Streptomyces liliifuscus: one gene and its partner. The protein of the gene in region 2 interacts with the protein of the main gene of each other region in a pairwise test. Links are inferred from orthologs where the notes say so. Each region holds a gene or a part of one and is shown on either strand. Other genes may lie near its edges.

What was found.
Region 1: the proteins of thrS (region 2) and rplA interact in binary tests that used the Escherichia coli proteins (3 or more experiments, as listed by UniProt). The link is inferred for Streptomyces liliifuscus from one-to-one orthologs.

What each region holds. Positions count from the first base shown.
Region 1 is NZ_CP066831.1:6,428,804-6,437,402, reverse strand. The notes cover bases 884-3,626. They hold rplA (50S ribosomal protein L1), read right to left. Parts: upstream 2,747-3,626; coding sequence 2,021-2,746; downstream 884-2,020. Other genes in these bases: nusG (transcription termination/antitermination protein NusG), read right to left, coding at 3,440-3,626; rplK (50S ribosomal protein L11), read right to left, coding at 2,824-3,258; JEQ17_RS27790 (hypothetical protein), read right to left, coding at 946-1,857. Also shown: JEQ17_RS27795 (DUF1396 domain-containing protein), read right to left, coding at 1-787; more of nusG, read right to left, coding at 3,627-4,321; preprotein translocase subunit SecE, read right to left, coding at 4,399-4,686; JEQ17_RS27760 (pyridoxal phosphate-dependent aminotransferase), read left to right, coding at 5,073-6,299; JEQ17_RS27755 (adenosine deaminase), read left to right, coding at 6,449-7,477; JEQ17_RS27750 (hypothetical protein), read right to left, coding at 7,422-8,141; JEQ17_RS27745 (UDP-N-acetylmuramate dehydrogenase), read right to left, coding at 8,246-8,599. UniProt on the Escherichia coli protein: One of the primary rRNA binding proteins, it binds very close to the 3'-end of the 23S rRNA. Forms part of the L1 stalk. It is often not seen in high-resolution crystal structures, but can be seen in cryo_EM and 3D reconstruction models.
Region 2 is NZ_CP066831.1:8,816,695-8,825,534, reverse strand. The notes cover bases 3,727-6,710. They hold thrS (threonine--tRNA ligase), read right to left. Parts: upstream 6,215-6,710; coding sequence 4,238-6,214; downstream 3,727-4,237. Other genes in these bases: JEQ17_RS38080 (hypothetical protein), read right to left, coding at 6,369-6,710; JEQ17_RS38090 (potassium channel family protein), read left to right, coding at 3,727-4,159. In the rest of the region: JEQ17_RS38105 (elongation factor G-like protein EF-G2), read left to right, coding at 1-890; JEQ17_RS38100 (hypothetical protein), read left to right, coding at 1,060-2,727; JEQ17_RS38095 (HIT family protein), read right to left, coding at 2,815-3,375; more of JEQ17_RS38090, read left to right, coding at 3,443-3,726; more of JEQ17_RS38080, read right to left, coding at 6,711-7,592; JEQ17_RS38075 (DUF4365 domain-containing protein), read right to left, coding at 7,589-8,155; JEQ17_RS38070 (3'-5' exonuclease), read left to right, coding at 8,324-8,840. UniProt on the Escherichia coli protein: Catalyzes the attachment of threonine to tRNA(Thr) in a two-step reaction: L-threonine is first activated by ATP to form Thr-AMP and then transferred to the acceptor end of tRNA(Thr). The rate-limiting step is amino acid activation in the presence of tRNA.

The DNA of each region.
Region 1 (8,599 bases), 2.4 Mb from region 2 along the record:
GCTTGTTGTAGTCGACGAAGGTGATGGTCATGTCGAGCTTGCCCTTGTCGGCGTCACCCTGCATACGGAACTGCTTGGTGCGGTCGTCGCCGTCGATCCACATGTCCATCGTGAGCGCGTCCACGCCCATCTTCTCGTACTGCTCAAGGCTCTTCTCCCGCTGCTCGCGGGTGGCCTTGCTCTCGTCCTTGAGGGACTTGCGGAACTCGTCGAGGGTGACGGTGCCCTTGTAGTGCGTGGTCTCGACGCCGTCGACCTTCTCGGTGCCGACCTTCTTCACGTCCTTGGAGCCGGTGAGGAAGGTGGACTCCTGGGCCGGGTTCTTGTCGGCCGTACCGGCGCCCGGAGCCGCGCCCCCCAGCGCGTCGTCGCCCAGCGTGGACAGGTCGAACTTGATCCAGCTCTTGCCGTCCATCTCCTTGGCGGCCGCGGCGCCGCCGCCTATGTACATCGCCTTGTCGACGAGGCGGATCTCGGCGGTGCCGTCCGCGCCCTGGTCGAGGGCGGTCATCTTCATGCTCATGGCGACGTCGGGCTTCATGCGCATCTGGGCATCGGCCTTGACGCGCCCCTCCTCAGGGGTCCTGCCGGTCATCCGGTAGCTGATGGAGGTGATGTCCTCCGTGTTCTTCGCCGCCTTGGCCACGGCCGCGGCGGGCGTCATCTTCGGCGACTCCTGGCTCGCGCTGTCCTTCGAACAGCCGACGGCACCCCCGGCGAGCACCAGCGCGGCGAGTGCCGCACCGGTCGTCCTACGACGCACGGATCCGCGCACAGAAAACTTCATGGTTCCCCCCAAGGAACAGATGAGCGACTCACAGACAGGGCGCGAGCGTATCCCAGAGGGACTCGGCCAGTCCTCCGAGTTCCTTGAGGCCCATGTGAACAGCCGGGACGCCTGGGACGCCTGGGTGGCGCCCCCACCTGTGTCCCGTACGAGAGCTCTCAAGCCGCCGGCTGAGTCTGCATCAGGTCCTTGAAGTCGGCGGTGTCACCGGCCGGGGGCTCCTCGGTGGAGACCTTCACGCCGTAGTCGCTGTAGAACGCCGTCGAGGACATCGAGCCGGTCGCCAGCTCGCCCTTCTCGACCTTCTTGACCAGCAGATCCTCGTCGTTGACCCATATGTCGATGGTCTCGGTGGTGACTCCGGCCTGTTCCAGCTGGCGCTTCATGTCGGCCAGTTGGTCCGCGGTGAGGTTCGAGCTCTCACCCGCGAGGTCCGCCACGTCGACCGTGCCCGAGTAGTGCGTGGTGTTCTCGCCGCGCACCTTCTCCTCGCCGACCTTCTTGACGTCCCCGGAGGCCAGCAGGAGCTTCACCGACTGGTTCGGCGTGGTGTTCTGCATCTGGTCCTTCATGTACGCGCCCGATCCGCCGGCGAGGTCCGCCAGGTCGTCGTACGCGTACTTGATCCAGTGCTTGCCGCCGGACTGCTCGGCGAACTTGTCGCCCATCTTCGCGTAGTAGGCGTCCGGCAGATAGCGGGCCTCCATGGAGGTGGTGCCCAGCTGGCGCATCTGGTCGGCCATCGTGCCGCCGGTGTACGTGATCGTCAGGGTGCCGGTGAGGCCGTCGGACCAGCCGAGGGCGCCGTCCGCCTCCATGGACATCATCGTGCCCATGGTCGTGGTGGACTCGACCTTGGCGGAGTCGGCCTTGTCGGTGGACTTCTCGACGGAGCGCAGGGCCACGATCGGGTTCGCCTGCGTCTTGGCCTTGCCGGCCGCCTTGTCGCCCCCGCCGGAACTCCCGCCCGAGCCCCCTTCGGAGTCCGAGCCGCTACAGGCCGCGACCCCCGTCAGCGCGGCGGCCATCGCGATCGAGACAGTCGCGCGTCGCACGGCAGTGCTCTTCATTCGTCCCCCTATGCGATTCCTGTGCCTTGCACGCTAGCGCAGGGCACTGACACCCGGTCCGGAAACGGGCATCTGACAAAGAGGGACGGGCCCCGCACCTCGAAAGGTTGCGGGGCCCGTCCTGGAATCGCGTGTGCGACGCGGCTGCCGGTGAGCGTCAGGCTCAGACGGCGGCCGGGTCCTCCTCGACGAGGAGGTTGCGGGTGCGGTTCGGGTCGAGCGGGATGCCGGGGCCGATCGTGGTGCTGATCGCGGCCTTCCGGATGTAGCGACCCTTGGCGGCGGACGGCTTCAGACGGAGGATCTCCTCCAGCGCGGCGCCGTAGTTCTCCACCAGCTGGGTCTCGTCGAACGAGGTCTTGCCGATGATGAAGTGCAGGTTCGAGTGCTTGTCGACGCGGAACTCGATCTTGCCGCCCTTGATCTCGGTCACGGCCTTGGCCACGTCCGGGGTCACGGTGCCGGTCTTCGGGTTCGGCATCAGACCACGCGGGCCGAGGACACGGCCCAGGCGGCCGACCTTGCCCATGAGGTCCGGGGTGGCAACGACGGCGTCGAAGTCCAGACGGCCCTTCGCCACCTCGTCGATGAGTTCGTCGGAGCCGACGATGTCGGCGCCCGCGGCGGTCGCTGCCTCGGCACGGTCACCGGTCGCGAAGACCAGGACCCGGGCGGTCTTACCGGTGCCGTGCGGGAGGTTCACGGTGCCACGGACCATCTGGTCGGCCTTGCGCGGGTCGACACCCAGGCGGAAGGCGACCTCGACGGTGCCGTCGAACTTGCTCGTGGAGGTCTCCTTGGCGAGACGGACGGCCTCGAGCGGGGCGTACTGCTTGTCCCGGTCGATCTTGGCGTCCGCAGCGCGGAGAGACTTGCTGCGCTTGCTCACTACTGCTCCTGTGTGTTCTGAGGAGTCGTGGTGTGGGCCGAGCAGGCCCTGCCACGGTCTTTCCTACGGGGTGGAGGTCAGCCCTCGACCGTGATGCCCATGGAACGGGCGGTGCCGGCGATGATCTTCGACGCGGCGTCCAGGTCGTTGGCGTTCAGGTCGGGCATCTTCGTGGTGGCGATCTCGCGGACCTGCGCCTGGGTGATCTTGGCGACCTTGGTCTTGTGCGGCTCGCCGGAGCCCTTCTCCACGCCCGCGGCCTTGAGGATCATCTTCGCGGCCGGCGGGGTCTTGGTGATGAAGGTGAAGGAGCGGTCTTCGTAGACCGTGATCTCCACCGGGATCACCCAGCCACGCTGCGACTCGGTCGCGGCGTTGTAGGCCTTGCAGAACTCCATGATGTTGACGCCGTGCTGGCCCAGTGCGGGGCCGACCGGCGGCGCCGGGTTGGCCGCACCGGCCTGGATCTGGAGCTTGATGAGCCCCGTGACCTTCTTCTTCTTGGGAGGCATTGCTCTCTCCGGGTCCTAGTGAGAGTTTTCAGCCGCCGATCCGGATCATCCGGACGGAGGCATACCGCACAACGATAACGGGTATCTGTGTGCGGCCAAAAACCGAGCAGGTCAGACAGGCTGTGAAGGCCCGTCTGACCTGGTCGGAGGCGTGTGTTCCGGAAGATCGTCCCGCGAGGGGTCAGTTCTTCTGGATCTGGTCGAAGCTCAGCTCGACCGGGGTCTCGCGGCCGAAGATCTCGACGAGGCCCTTGACCTTCTTCGAGTCGGCGTTGATCTCGTTGATGGTCGCCTGCAGCGTCGCGAACGGGCCGTCGGTGACGGTGACCGAGTCGCCCACCTCGAAGTCCAGCACCTGGACCTCGAGCTTGCGGGACGGAGCCGGCTTGCCCTCGGCCTCGGCGGCCTCGCGGGCGGCCTTCTCCTCGGCCTCTGGGGCGAGCATCTTGACGATCTCGTCCAGCGTCAGCGGGTACGGGTCGTACGCGTTGCCCACGAAGCCGGTGACTCCGGGGGTGTTGCGGACGACGCCCCAGGACTCGTTCGTCAGGTCCATGCGCACCAGCACGTAGCCGGGGAGCTTGTTCTGACGGACGGTCTTGCGCTCGCCGTTCTTGATCTGCGCGACCTCTTCCTGCGGCACCTCGGCCGCGAAGATGAAGTCCTCGACGTTCAGGGAGACGGCACGCTGTTCGAGGTTCGTCTTCACGCGGTTCTCGTAACCCGCGTACGTGTGGATGACGTACCACTCGCCGGGCAGCCTGCGGAGCTCCTCGCGGAGGGCCACGACGGGGTCGACCGGCTCGGCCTCTTCTTCGGGCTCTTCGAGCTTCTCGGCTTCTTCGGCCTCGTCGGAGACGGCCGGCTCGTCGACGTCCACGTCGGCCTCGACGTCCTCACCGGACTCGTCCTCGACGTGCAGGGCAGCCTCTTCGGCGGCCTCGCCGGCCTCGGCGTCGGCAGCCTCGACCTCGTCCTCGACGTCCGCGCCCTCGACGATGTCGAGCTCGTCGTCAACGGACTCGACCGACTCGCCGGCGTCGTTCAGGTTCGGGTCAGACACGGTGGCTGCTTCTTCCTGGATCATGGGGGTGGAACACGCGAAAGCGGGCGCCGGGTACGGCGCCCTTCGCGCTTGGCTCAGCCGAATACGTACTTGGCGGCCTTGTCGAGTCCGAAGTCAATCAGAGTCACCAGACCGATCATGATGACCACGAACACAATCACCACTGTGGTGTACGTCGTCAGCTGATTCCGGGTCGGCCAGACTACCTTGCGGAGTTCCGCGACGATCTGGCGGTAGAAGAGGGCAAGGCGCTTCAGCGGGCCCTTCTTGGCACGCTTACCGCCCTTGCGGCCCTTCTTCTGGGACTCCGGCGCCTCATCCTGGGCATCAGGCATGTCGATGGAGCCCACGGCGTCCGTCACTCGTCCTCACCTGATTCCGGGTCGTGGCCGTGCCGCGCCCGGGTATGAGCCGCACGGCGGTGCAATGCAGTACGTACATGCGCACACATCCTGGCGAAAGGAGTGTGTAGCAGGGCCGGAGGGACTTGAACCCCCAACCGCTGGTTTTGGAGACCAGTGCTCTACCAATTGAGCTACGACCCTTTGTTTCCCCAACAACGTACCGCATCCGCCCGGGTGCTCGGTGTGCACCGGGTGGGCGCGGCCGGTGAAGGCCAACGAGGTGAGAGTGTACGTGGTCGACGGCCGGTCGTCGAACAGAAAGTGTCCGTAAGGACTTTGTCGGCCGGTGCTCAGTCTGTGAAACCCGTGTGCCGGAGAGGTTTCGTGTCTGGAACGATGGGCCCATGAGCGCTGCAACCCCTCCCACCGAGCGCCGGGTCTCCGCCCGGGTCGGTGCGATCTCCGAGTCCGCCACCCTCGCCGTGGACGCCAAGGCCAAGGCCCTCAAGGCCGCAGGACGTCCGGTGATCGGCTTCGGCGCCGGTGAGCCCGACTTCCCGACCCCGGGCTACATCGTCGAGGCCGCCATCGAGGCCTGCAAGAACCCGAAGTACCACCGGTACACGCCGGCCGGCGGCCTTCCCGAGCTGAAGGCTGCGATCGTCGCCAAGACGCTGCGCGATTCCGGCTACGAGGTTGACGCCTCCCAGGTCCTGGTGACCAACGGCGGCAAGCAGGCCATCTACGAGGCGTTCGCCGCGATCCTCGACCCGGGCGACGAGGTCATCGTCCCGGCGCCCTACTGGACGACGTACCCGGAGTCGATCCGTCTCGCCGGCGGTGTCCCGGTCGAGGTCGTCGCGGACGAGACGACCGGCTACCGCGTCTCGGTCGAGCAGCTGGAGGCGGCCCGTACGGAGAAGACGAAGGTCGTCCTCTTCGTGTCGCCGTCCAACCCGACGGGTGCGGTCTACAGCGCCGAGGACACCGAGGCCATCGGCCGCTGGGCCGTCGAGCACGGTCTGTGGGTGCTGACGGACGAGATCTACGAACACCTGGTCTACGGGGACGCGAAGTTCACCTCCCTCCCGGCGGTCCTGCCGGAGCTGCGCGACAAGTGCATCGTGGTCAACGGCGTCGCGAAGACATACGCGATGACCGGCTGGCGTGTCGGGTGGATCATCGGCCCGAAGGACGTGGTGAAGGCCGCGACGAACCTCCAGTCGCACGCCACGTCGAACGTGTCGAACGTCGCCCAGGCCGCCGCCATCGCCGCCGTCTCCGGCGACCTGACGGCCGTCGCCGAGATGCGCGAGGCCTTCGACCGCCGCCGCAAGACCATTGTGCGGATGCTCAACGAGATCGACGGCGTGCTCTGCCCGGAGCCCGAGGGCGCCTTCTACGCGTACCCCTCGGTGAAGGCCCTCATCGGCAAGGAGATCCGCGGCAAGCGCCCGCAGAACTCCGTCGAGCTGGCCGCGCTGATCCTGGAGGAGGCCGAGGTCGCGGTCGTCCCGGGCGAGGCTTTCGGCACGCCGGGCTATCTCCGGCTCTCGTACGCGCTGGGTGACGAGGACCTCGTCGAGGGCGTCTCGCGGATCCAGAAGCTGCTGTCCGAGGCCAAGGACTGAACCTCCTCACCGTGAGTGGGGTAAGAAGCGGGCCGCCTCCCAGGGAGGCGGCCCGCTTCTTCGTGTCCTGGTTCGTGTCTCAGTGCGAGCAAGACCACGTTCAGGGAAAGCGCTACCGATACGGACTCGGCGTACGGCAGGATCCTGGAATGGAGCACGTACGTGAGGTCTCTGAGCTGCCCAAAGCTCATCTGCACCTGCATTTCACCGGGTCGATGCGAATCACCACTCTGCTGGAACTCGCCGACAAGCACGGGATCCACCTTCCCGACGCGCTGACCAGCGGGGAGCCACCGAAACTGCGGGCCACCGACGAGCGCGGCTGGTTCCGCTTCCAGCGGCTGTACGACGCGGCGCGGTCGTGCCTCAGAGATCCCGAGGACATCCAGCGGCTGGTGCGGGAGGCCGCCGAGGAGGACCTCAAGGACGGCTCGGGGTGGCTGGAGATCCAGGTCGACCCGACCTCGTACGCGCCCCGGCTGGGCGGGCTGATCCCGGCGCTGGAGATCATCCTGGACGCCGTGGACTCGGCCGTGCGCGAGACCGGGCTCGGGATGCGGGTCCTGGTGGCCGCGAACCGGATGAAGCATCCGCTGGACGCCCGCACGCTGGCCCGGCTGGCCGTGCGGTACGCGGACCGCGGCATCGTCGGCTTCGGGCTCTCCAACGACGAGCGGCGCGGTATGGCGCGGGACTTCGACCGGGCCTTCGCCATCGCGCGTGAGGGCGGGCTGCTGGCCGCGCCGCACGGCGGCGAACTGACGGGCCCGGCGTCCGTCCGTGACTGCCTGGACGACCTGCACGCCTCGCGGATCGGACACGGGGTGCGGGCGGCCGAGGACCCGTGGCTCCTGAAGCGGCTCGCGGACCGGGGCATCACCTGTGAGGTCTGCCCGGCGTCGAACGTCGCTCTCGGCGTGTACGAAAAGCCGGAGGACGTCCCCCTGCGCACGCTCTTCGAGGCGGGGGTCCCGTTGGCGCTCGGCGCGGACGACCCGCTGCTGTTCGGCTCGCGGCTGGCGGCCCAATACGACATCGCGCGCCAATATCACGCCTTCACGGACGCCGAACTGGCCGAGCTCGCACGGCAGTCGGTACGGGGTTCTGCGGCCCCGCAGGACATCAAGGCGAAGCTGCTGTCCGGGATCGACGACTGGCTGAGCGCCCCGGTCGCCTGAAGTGCGCGTAGGGCGGATACGCCTGGAAGCCGATGTCCAGTTCCGTGTGACGTCCCCGGCTCAGGGGCAGGTGTGTCGTGAGCGAGGTGACCAGCACGTCGTATCCCTTGGCGGCCCTCTTGTGGCGCGGGCCGAAGCCGGCCGCGACCTCCAGCTGGACGGACGCCGAGGCGAAGGTGTCCCGGGCGCCGAAGAGGAACAGTGTCCGGGCGTGCACGGCGGGGCGGATCCGGTCGACGGGGTCCAGGCGCTCCCAGCGTTGCTCCCAGCGCGCCTGCCAGGCCGCGGCGTGGTCCGCGGTGCGCTGTTCGTCGGTGCGGACGGTGCCCGGGGTGCCCCGGGTCAGCCCGCGGCGCAGCGACGGCCACACGGAGGGCCGCAGGCCCAGTGACCGGTGGGCGAGGACGAGGTCGACCGGCACTCCGGGCGCGTACGTCCTGGGCACGCTGTCGCGCAGCGGGACGTGGACGACCGTGTGCCGGGAGTACGCGGCGAACGAGAACAGCGCGGCGAGGCGGGCCAGTCCGTCGTGGTCGCCGACCAGATAGCCCCAGCCCCGCAAGGGGTCGCTGAGCGTGGTGTGGCGCAGCGCGGGGCGCGGCTGGACCACCCGGAACGCGTACCGGCCGGCGCTCGGCCGGAACTCGTCGCCCCTCAGCCGCACAGGAGTTCTCTCATGGCCCCAGGGTGATCGCCGGGCCGGGCGACCGGCAAGCGAAATATCCCGCCGCCGCGCTCGGGGGCGGCGGGCGCACCCCGGGGGGTGCCTCAGAGGCTGACGCCGACCGTCACCGGTTCGTTGACGAGCGTGATCCCGAAGGCGGCGTGGACGCCCGCGACGACCTCGCGGGCGAGCGCGAGGAGGTCCTCCGTGGTGGCCTCGCCGCGGTTGGTGAGGGCCAGGGTGTGCTTGGTGGAGATGCGGGCGGGGCCGGTGCCGTAGCCCTTGGTGAAGCCGGACTTGTCGATCAGCCAGGCCGCGGAGGTCTTGGTGTGCCCGTCGCCCGCCGGGTACGCGGGTGGGAGCACGCCGTCACCCAGGCGCTCCTCCACGCGCGCGTGGAACACGGCGAACTCCTCGTGGGTGAGGATCGGGTTGGTGAAGAACGAGCCGGCCGACCA
Region 2 (8,840 bases):
CGTGGGAGATGCCGGACCCGCTGCTGCCGCTCGCCATCCAGGCGCACAGCAAGGCGGACGAGGACAAGCTGTCGCAGGGCCTGGGCCGGCTGGTCGCCGAGGACCCGACGATGCGGCTCGAACAGAACCAGGACACCCACCAGGTCGTCCTGTGGTGCCTGGGCGAGGCTCACGCGGACGTCGCCCTGGAACGGCTGCGCAGCCGCTACGGCGTCCAGGTCGATGTCGTACCCCACAAGGTCTCCCTACGGGAGACGTTCGCCGACAGGTCGGCCGGGCGCGGCCGTCATGTGAAGCAGTCGGGCGGGCACGGGCAGTACGCGATCTGCGCGATCGAGGTGGAGCCGCTGCCCGGAGGGTCCGGCATCGAGTTCGTCGACAAGGTCGTCGGCGGAGCCGTGCCACGGCAGTTCATCCCGTCCGTCGAGAAGGGCGTGCGCGCGCAGGCCGCCAAGGGCGTGGCCGCGGGCTACGCGCTGATCGACATACGGATCACGCTGCTCGACGGCAAGGCGCACTCGGTGGACTCCTCGGACGCCGCGTTCCAGACCGCCGGGGCGCTCGCCCTGCGGGAGGCCGCGGTCGACGCCCGGATCCATCTCCTGGAGCCGGTCGCCGAGGTGACGGTCCTGGTCGGCGACGAGTACGTGGGCGCCGTGATGAGCGATCTGTCGGGGCGGCGCGGTCGCGTCGTCGGCACCGAGCAGGCCGGCGGCAACCGCACGCTCGTACGGGCCGAGGTCCCCGAGATCGAGATCGGACGGTACGGGGTCGACCTGCGCTCCCTCTCGCACGGCACCGCGCGCTTCAACCGCACATACGCCCGACACGAGCCGATGCCGGCGCAGTTGGCGGAGAAGATCCGCGAACAGGCGCAGGGAAACACCTAGTTGAAACACCGGTCGATCACCCCTCCGGGTCGGCGGGCAGCTTGTGCTGTCCGCCGACGGATGTCGGTCCCGGCGGATACTCTGAGAACCTGATCAAGACGATGACCTGATCAACAGGTGTGCGGAGCACGGAAGTCGGGAAAAGCCGCAGCAGCGGAGCATGGCGGCGATGGGGGCGGCAGTGGCGGACGAGGGATTCGATTTCAGGCCCGGGGCACAGGTCCCGCTCTCGGGTGCCGCAGGCCAGACGGCGGCGACCTTCGCCCTGGCCTCGGCGGCGTACCGGGACAACGAGGTCGGGGAGATCCTCAAGGCCAACAACGAATGGCACAAGTCGACGGTCAAGGCGGGCAAGCTCAAGCTCTTCGTGCCCAATCTGGGCGAGGCGTTCTCGCGGGCCGTGCACGACCGGATGCTCGGCAGCGGCCGCGGCGCGCTCATCCAGTCGTTCGGCACCGAACCCCAGGTCGTCGTCGAGCACTGCCTGGCGGCGAACCGCATCCGCCGGGAGCGCGACAACTGGCTGACGGCGGTGACGGTGCTGTGCGGGCTGATCTTCCTGCCCGGGCTCATCGCCTGGCTGCTGGTCTTCCAGATCCGCACGATGATCGCCAAGCGTGAGGACAAGCGCGCCTCCGCCCTCGCCACCACCCTCCTCATCGCCTTCGGCGCGCTCGCCGTGATCTTCCTGCTCCGGCTGCCGTTCGGCGGCTTCTGGGCCTGGTACGCACGCGCGGCGATCGTCATGCCGGTCGTCGGCTGGTTCTGGGCCCAGCAGATCTGCGAGCGCACGGCCAAGGACCTGCGCGCCCGCTGGGAGGGCCTGCTTTCGGGCGGCGGTGTGGGGGCCAAGATCCCCGAGGCGGTGCCCGGCAGCCCCGGCGAGACGGCCGCGGAGTCGCTGCGCCAGAACCTGGCCAAGCTGAGCGCCGAGCAGCAGTCCAACTCCGTCTTCTACGCGGGCCCCAAGGGCATACTCGGCATGGGCACGCGCTGGGGCAGCTGGCAGCTCGCCGAGGATCTCGTGCCGCTCGACGAGAGCAAGGAGATCCACCCCTTCCGCAGCTGGGACGTCATCCGGTCGATCCACGACCAACTGCGCATGCTGGAGCGCGGCCCGCTCAACACCGGTGGCTTCCCGCGCCCTTCGATAAAGCACTGGGTGGTCACCCCCATCGGGGAGAACGCGGGTTCGGTGTCCCGGCCGGGCGGTACGGACGTGGACGCGTACCAGGTGAAGAACCACGCCATCCAGGACATCTGCAACAAGCAGCAGTTCGGCAGCGGCGACCGGCACTACCTCGGCATCCAGTGGACGCTCTGGGACGGCCAGTTGGTCATCACCATGCTGATCACGGTGACCGTGCTGCACGAGACCCTGCGCATCGAGGTCACCGGCCACGCGCTCGGACCCGTGCACCCGCTGTTCACGACCAAGCCCTCGGCGAAGACGAAGCAGATCGCGAAGTCCTTCAAGCCCTGGGAGACCCGCTCCAAGAAGCTGCCGCTCGTCGAGACCGACGAGGTGGTGCGCCTCGCGGTGCGCGCCCCGATCACCTGGTACCCGCCGCTGCTCAACTGGCTCGGCGGCAGCCTGGCGCTCCCGGAGCCGTTCGGCCTGCGGCACGCGTGGGCCGATCAGCCCTGGCGGCACCGCTTCATGGCCGACGACGCGCTGCGGGCCGCCACGCCCGTCCTGCGCGTGGTGCACGCGGCGTCCATCAAGGTCCTCAAGGAGAACGGCGTCAACACGGAGAAGTTCGGCAACCGCTCGTCGTTCCTGAGCACGGCGATCCAGGACGCGTCACCAAGGAAGGCAGACGTCTACGACGCGTGAGCCCCCGGCGGTTCGGCGGGTCGGGTGCGTTGTGTTGTGCGGGTCGTGGGGGCTGGGCGCGCAGTTCCCCGCGCCCCTTGAGGGGGCTCAGGCCGTCGGCCAGGCTTCCGCGAGCATCTTCCTCGTGTCCGCCAGCAGTTGGGGCAGCACCCGCGTGTGGCCGACCACCGGCATGAAATTGGTGTCGCCGCCCCAGCGGGGCACGATGTGCTGATGCAGGTGGGCGGCGATCCCGGCGCCCGCGACCGTGCCCTGGTTCATCCCGATGTTGAACCCGTGCGCACCGGAGGCGGCCCGCAGCGCGGTCATCGCCTGCTTCGTCAGCTCGCCCAGCTCGGCGGTCTCCGGGACGGTCAGGTCGGTGTAGTCCGCGACATGCCGGTAGGGCACGACCATCAGGTGCCCGCCGTTGTACGGGTACAGGTTGAGCACCGCGTAGACCTGCTCGCCACGCTTGATCACGAGCCCGTCCTCGTCGGACTTGGCCGGGATCGAGCAGAAGGGGCAGCCGTCGTCGGCCCCGGGACCGGTGGGCTTGTTCTCGCCCTGGATGTACGCCATCCGGTGGGGCGTCCACAGGCGCTGGAACGCGTCCTGTGTGCCGACTCCGATCTGCTGCTCCGGCTCACTCGTCATGTGGTGCAGCATATGGCTTCGCCCGTTCGCGGCGTGTCGCCGGGTACCACGTGAAAGGGCCTCCGGCCAAGCTGAGCCGATGGACGACGACAGCCGCACGGCCCGCTGGGAACACCGCGCCGAGGTCCCGCTCGCCGTGGCCTCGGTACTGTTCCTCACCGCGTACGCGATCCATGTCCTCGCCCACGGCCTGCCCGGGCCGTGGCGGGACCTGTGTCTCGCGGTGACCCTGGCGAGCTGGGCGGTGTTCGCCGTCGACTACGCCGTCCGCTGGCGGCTCAGTGGCCAGGGCCACCGCTTCGTACGGACGCACTGGCTGGACACGATCGTCCTGGCCCTGCCCCTCCTGCGCCCCCTGCGCGTGGTCAGGGTCTACGAGGCCGTCCAGCGCCGGCAGGGACGCCCGCGGCTCACTCTGCACGCGCGCGTGATCACGTACGCGGGTCTCTCGGTGGCCCTGCTCGGCTTCGCGGGCGCGCTCGCCGTGTACCAGCAGGAGCACGCGGCACCGGGCGCGACGATCCGTACCTTCGGCGACGCGGTGTGGTGGACCTGCGCCACGCTCGCGACCGTGGGATACGGCGACGTGACTCCCGTGACGGCCGCCGGACGCGTGATCGCGGTGGGCCTGATGGCCTGCGGGCTCGCGCTGCTCGGCGCGGTGACCGGGTCGTTCTCGGCGTGGCTGCTGCAGGTCTTCTCCAGCGAGGACGAGCGCCGGGCAGCAGCCCCCGTGCCGTACGAGCGTCCGGCGGCGGCCCCCGCGCGGCACGACGAGAGGCCCCCGGAAAGCTGAGCTCTCCGGGGGCCTCCGGGCGCCTTCGGGACCGTAGGGCCGGGCGCTCGCGTGCGGGGATCGGGCCCGCGTCCGCGATCAGACCTGTACCCGCTCCTCGACCGTCTTCGCGATCTTCGCGATGGCCTCGTCGAGCGGGATGCCGTTCTCCTGGGAGCCGTCGCGGTAGCGGAAGGAGACGGCGCCGTTGGCCATGTCCTCGTCGCCCGCGATGACCATGAACGGCACCTTCTGCTTCTGGGCGTTGCGGATCTTCTTCTGCATACGGTCCGAGGACGAGTCGACCTCGACCCGCAGCCCCTTCTTCTTCGCGTCGGCGGCGAACTTGTGCAGGTAGTCCACGTGCGCGTCGCCGATCGGGATGCCGACCGCCTGGACGGGCGCCAGCCATGCCGGGAACGCGCCCGCGTAGTGCTCGAGGAGGACCGCGAAGAAGCGCTCGATCGACCCGAACAGCGCTCGGTGGATCATCACCGGCCGCTGCTTGGTGCCGTCGGGGCCCGTGTACTCCAGGTCGAACCGCTCGGGCAGGTTGAAGTCGAGCTGCACGGTCGACATCTGCCAGGTGCGACCGATCGCGTCCTTGGTCTGGACGGAGATCTTCGGGCCGTAGAACGCGGCGCCGCCCGGGTCCGGGACCAGCGGGAGACCTTGCTTCTCGGCCACCTGCCGCAGCGTCTCGGTGGCCTCCTCCCAGATCTCGTCGGAGCCGACGAACTTCTCCGGGTCCTTGGTGGACAGCTCCAGGTAGAAGTCGGTCAGACCATAGTCCCGCAGCAGGCCGAGGACGAAGGTGAGCGTCTTGTCGAGCTCCTCCGCCATCTGCTCCTTGGTGCAGTAGATGTGCGCGTCGTCCTGCGTGAAGCCCCGGGCACGGGTCAGACCGTGCACGACGCCCGACTTCTCGTACCGGTACACGGTCCCGAACTCGAAGAGGCGCAGCGGCAGTTCACGGTAGGAACGGCCACGCGCGTCGAAGATCAGGTTGTGCATCGGGCAGTTCATGGGCTTGAGGTAGTAGTCCACGCCCTCGTCGAGCTGCATGGGCGGGTACATGCCGTCGGCGTACCAGTCCAGGTGGCCCGAGGTCTCGAAGAGCTTCCCCTTGGTGGCGTGCGGGGTGTAGACGAACTCGTAGCCCTCTTCCTCGTGGCGGCGCCGCGAGTAGTCCTCCATGACCCGGCGGACGACGCCGCCCTTGGGGTGGAAGACGGCCAGGCCGGAACCGATCTGCTCCGGGATGGAGAACAGGTCCAGCTCGCTGCCGAGCTTGCGGTGGTCGCGCTTCTCGGCCTCGGCGAGGAACTCCAGGTGCGCCTTCAGCTCGTCCTTCGACGGCCACGCGGTGCCGTAGATGCGCTGGAGCATCGGGTTCTTCTCGCTGCCGCGCCAGTAGGCGGCGGCGTTGCGCATCAGCTTGAACGCCGGGATGTTCCGGGTGGTCGGCAGGTGCGGACCGCGGCAGAGGTCCTTCCAGCACAGGTCACCGGTCTTGGCGTCGAGGTTGTCGTAGATCGTCAGCTCGCCGCCGCCGACCTCGACGTCCGCGCCGTCGTCGGTCGACGCGGAGCCCTTGATGCCGATCAGTTCCAGCTTGTACGGCTCCGAGGCCAGCTCCTCACGGGCGGCCTCGTCGGTGACCACACGGCGGGAGAAGCGCTGCCCCCGCTTCTGGATCTCCTGCATCTTCTTCTCGATGGCCTTGAGATCCTCGGGCGTGAAGGGCTTCTCCACGTCGAAGTCGTAGTAGAAACCGTCCTTGACCGGCGGGCCGATGCCCAGCTTGGCCTCGGGGAACAGCTCCTGCACGGCCTGCGCCATGACGTGCGCCGTGGAGTGGCGCAGGATGTTGAGACCGTCCTCGGAGGAGATCTCCACGCTCTCGACGGTCTCGCCGTCCTTCACCTCGTACGCGAGGTCCTTGAGCTCGCCCGCCACACGGGCCGCGACGATGGTGCGCTCACCGGCGAAGAGCTCGGCCGCCGTAGTGCCCGTCGTCACCACGCGCTCTTCCCGCTCGGAATCGCGTTGGATGATCACACGGACGTCTGACACCGGACTCTCCTGCCTGAAGGGAAACGCGCGCGGTCGTCTGGTGCACGCGTAATACAAGGGCGATCGTACCGAGCCCGGGGCACCCCTCGCGAAACGGTTCCCTCTCCCCCGCCCTCCGCCGTCCCACGCGCGCTGCACGCTTCCGCGGGGAACGTCAGTCCCCGCTGCACGCCTCCTCGAAGAAGTCGAGGTTCTCCTGCAGCGACTTCATCAGCCGGTCCCGCTCCGCCTCGTCGACCTGCACGGGTGCCACCCCGGACGCCCCGGTCAGCCGCCGGAATCCGCCCCGGCTCTCCAGCCGCCCGTGCACCCGCACCGGCAGCCCGACGAGATGGGCGTGCCCCGCTATCCGGTACGACTCCTCGTCGAGCATCATCCGTACGTGCGGGACCTCGGCCCCGGCGATGACCCGCAGCCGTACGCTCCCCTCGCCGCGCGGTCCCGACCTGCGCATCCGCACCACGGCTCCGGTGACGCGCACGGGCACGGAGGGTTCCTCGCGCAGATAGCGGGCGCCGGCCTCGCGGAGCGCGGGCAGGTCGCCGGGCGAGAACTCGACGGGTTCGGCGGGCGTGGCACACCCTTCGGGCACACCGGCCGCGGGCGCCCACTCGACGGCGATCCGGGCACCCTCGGTGCCGCGCACCAGGGACGCCAACGCCTCGGTGAGCTCATGGCTCACGCCCGCCTCGACGGCCCCGTCGAAGGCGTCCATGCCACCGGTCGCGCGCTTGTAGTCGATGGCCTCGCGGGCCGCGTACAACGCCTGGTGAAGGCGGACGGCGAGCGGCCGGCCGGTGGCGACCGGCACGAAGGCGGTGAGCTGCCGGCCGCCGGGGGCGGCTCCGACGAGCACGTTCTCCAGGGACGCGGCGGCGGGCCTGCGGTGGCGGGCGCCGTAGTAGCCGGCCCGCGCACGCGCGGCGAGGGCGCCCGCGAGGAGCATCTGCCGTGCCGCCGTGCGCAGTTGTTCCTCGACGGTCCACGGCGAGACGCCGACGGGACCCGTCGGTACATCGCGCCACCAGCGGATCTCGTCGCTGGGCACGGCGAGGCCGACCAGGACGTCACGGGCGGAGGGCGAGGCGCTGCGGGACAGCGCGACGAGGGCTTCGGCGAGAAGGTCCTCGCTGTCGGGGAAGGCCCGGCTCTCCGGTACCAGCAGGCTGGTGCCGGAGCCGCCGGGCCCTGGTGGGGTCCAGCGGCCGTACCGTCCGGGGGCTCCGCCGCGGCGCTGCCAGCCGTGCCGGTGCAGGAGCGCACCGAGGACGGCCGGGTCGACCTGGTCGGGCCGGGGTGGCTGGTCCCAGAGCCCCGGGGTCTCGACGGGGTGGGGCCTGACGGGGCGTAGGGGCTCGTCTGTGGGGCGGTGCGTCACGGTCTGCCTCCCGTTCCGACCCGCGTCATGATCTCGCAGAGCGCGCGGTCGTCGAAGACGCGAGAGGTCGGAATCCGCACGGTGGTCCTGCGCCGGCCGGTGATCCGGTGTCCGGCGAGGTTGATCCAGTAGCAGCAGTGCCGCAGATCGAGGCGGTCGTGGCCGGCGCGCAGCCAGTCGTCCTGCGATCTGGGCACCAGCATCACGACCAGTATTTTGTGCACCGAGACCGGGGTGCGGGCCAGCTTCTCCAGGTGGGCGTTGTCGAGCGTGAAGGAGAAGGCAGGGCCCGGCGGGTTCGGCGGGATCTGGTACGTGCACTTGAGCTGCACCTTGATGGTGACTTCGTCGTCGACCGTGTGCCCGGGGGCGCTGTGGCTGACGTGCCAGTCGATGCCGTTGTCCGGAAAGGGCTGGGACAGGGAACAGCCCGCGGCCGCCGCGACCGCGTGCAGATAACCGACCTGCAGTGTCTCCATGCACGCCGTGGTGGCCAGTGAGCCGCGATGCGGTGCCGTCCTCTGGGGCAGCAGCCCGCCCTGCTCGGGCTGCGCGAGCGCCATGTCCAACAGCCTTCCGAATCAGGTGAATCCCCGCTGCGGGCCGCTGAACTGCAAAGACCCGTACCTCTGTTGTCTCCTTCCGGCGTACGGCGCAAACAGCCCGGGTATCACAAAAAGGGCAGGGGACGGCGCGTCAACTGCCGAAGGTGAACGAGGAGTTGTGTGCGTATGACGTGCTGGTACGAGGGCCCCTTGACCGCGTTCGACACCGAGACGACGGGTGTGGACGTGGAGACCGACCGGATCGTGTCGGCCGCCGTCGTCGTCCAGGACGCTCCCGGAAGCCGCCCGCGCGTGCGCCGCTGGCTGGTGAATCCGGGGGTTCCGGTGCCCGAGGGGGCCACGGCGATTCACGGGCTGACGGATGAGCATCTCCGGCTCAACGGCCGCTGGCCGTCGCCGGTGATGGACGAGATAGTCAGGGAACTGGCCGAGCAGAGCGCGGCGGGACGCCCGCTCGTGGTGATGAACGCGCCCTTCGATCTGACGCTCCTGGACCGGGAGTTGCGCAGGCACCGGGCATCCTCCCTGGACCACTGGTTCGAGACCGTGCCGTTGCGCGTCCTCGACCCGCGGGTCCTCGACAAACACCTGGACCGCTACCGCAAGGGCCGCCGCACGCTCACGGACCTCTGCGCGCACTACGGCGTGGAGCTGACGGGAGCACATGACGCGGCGGCCGACG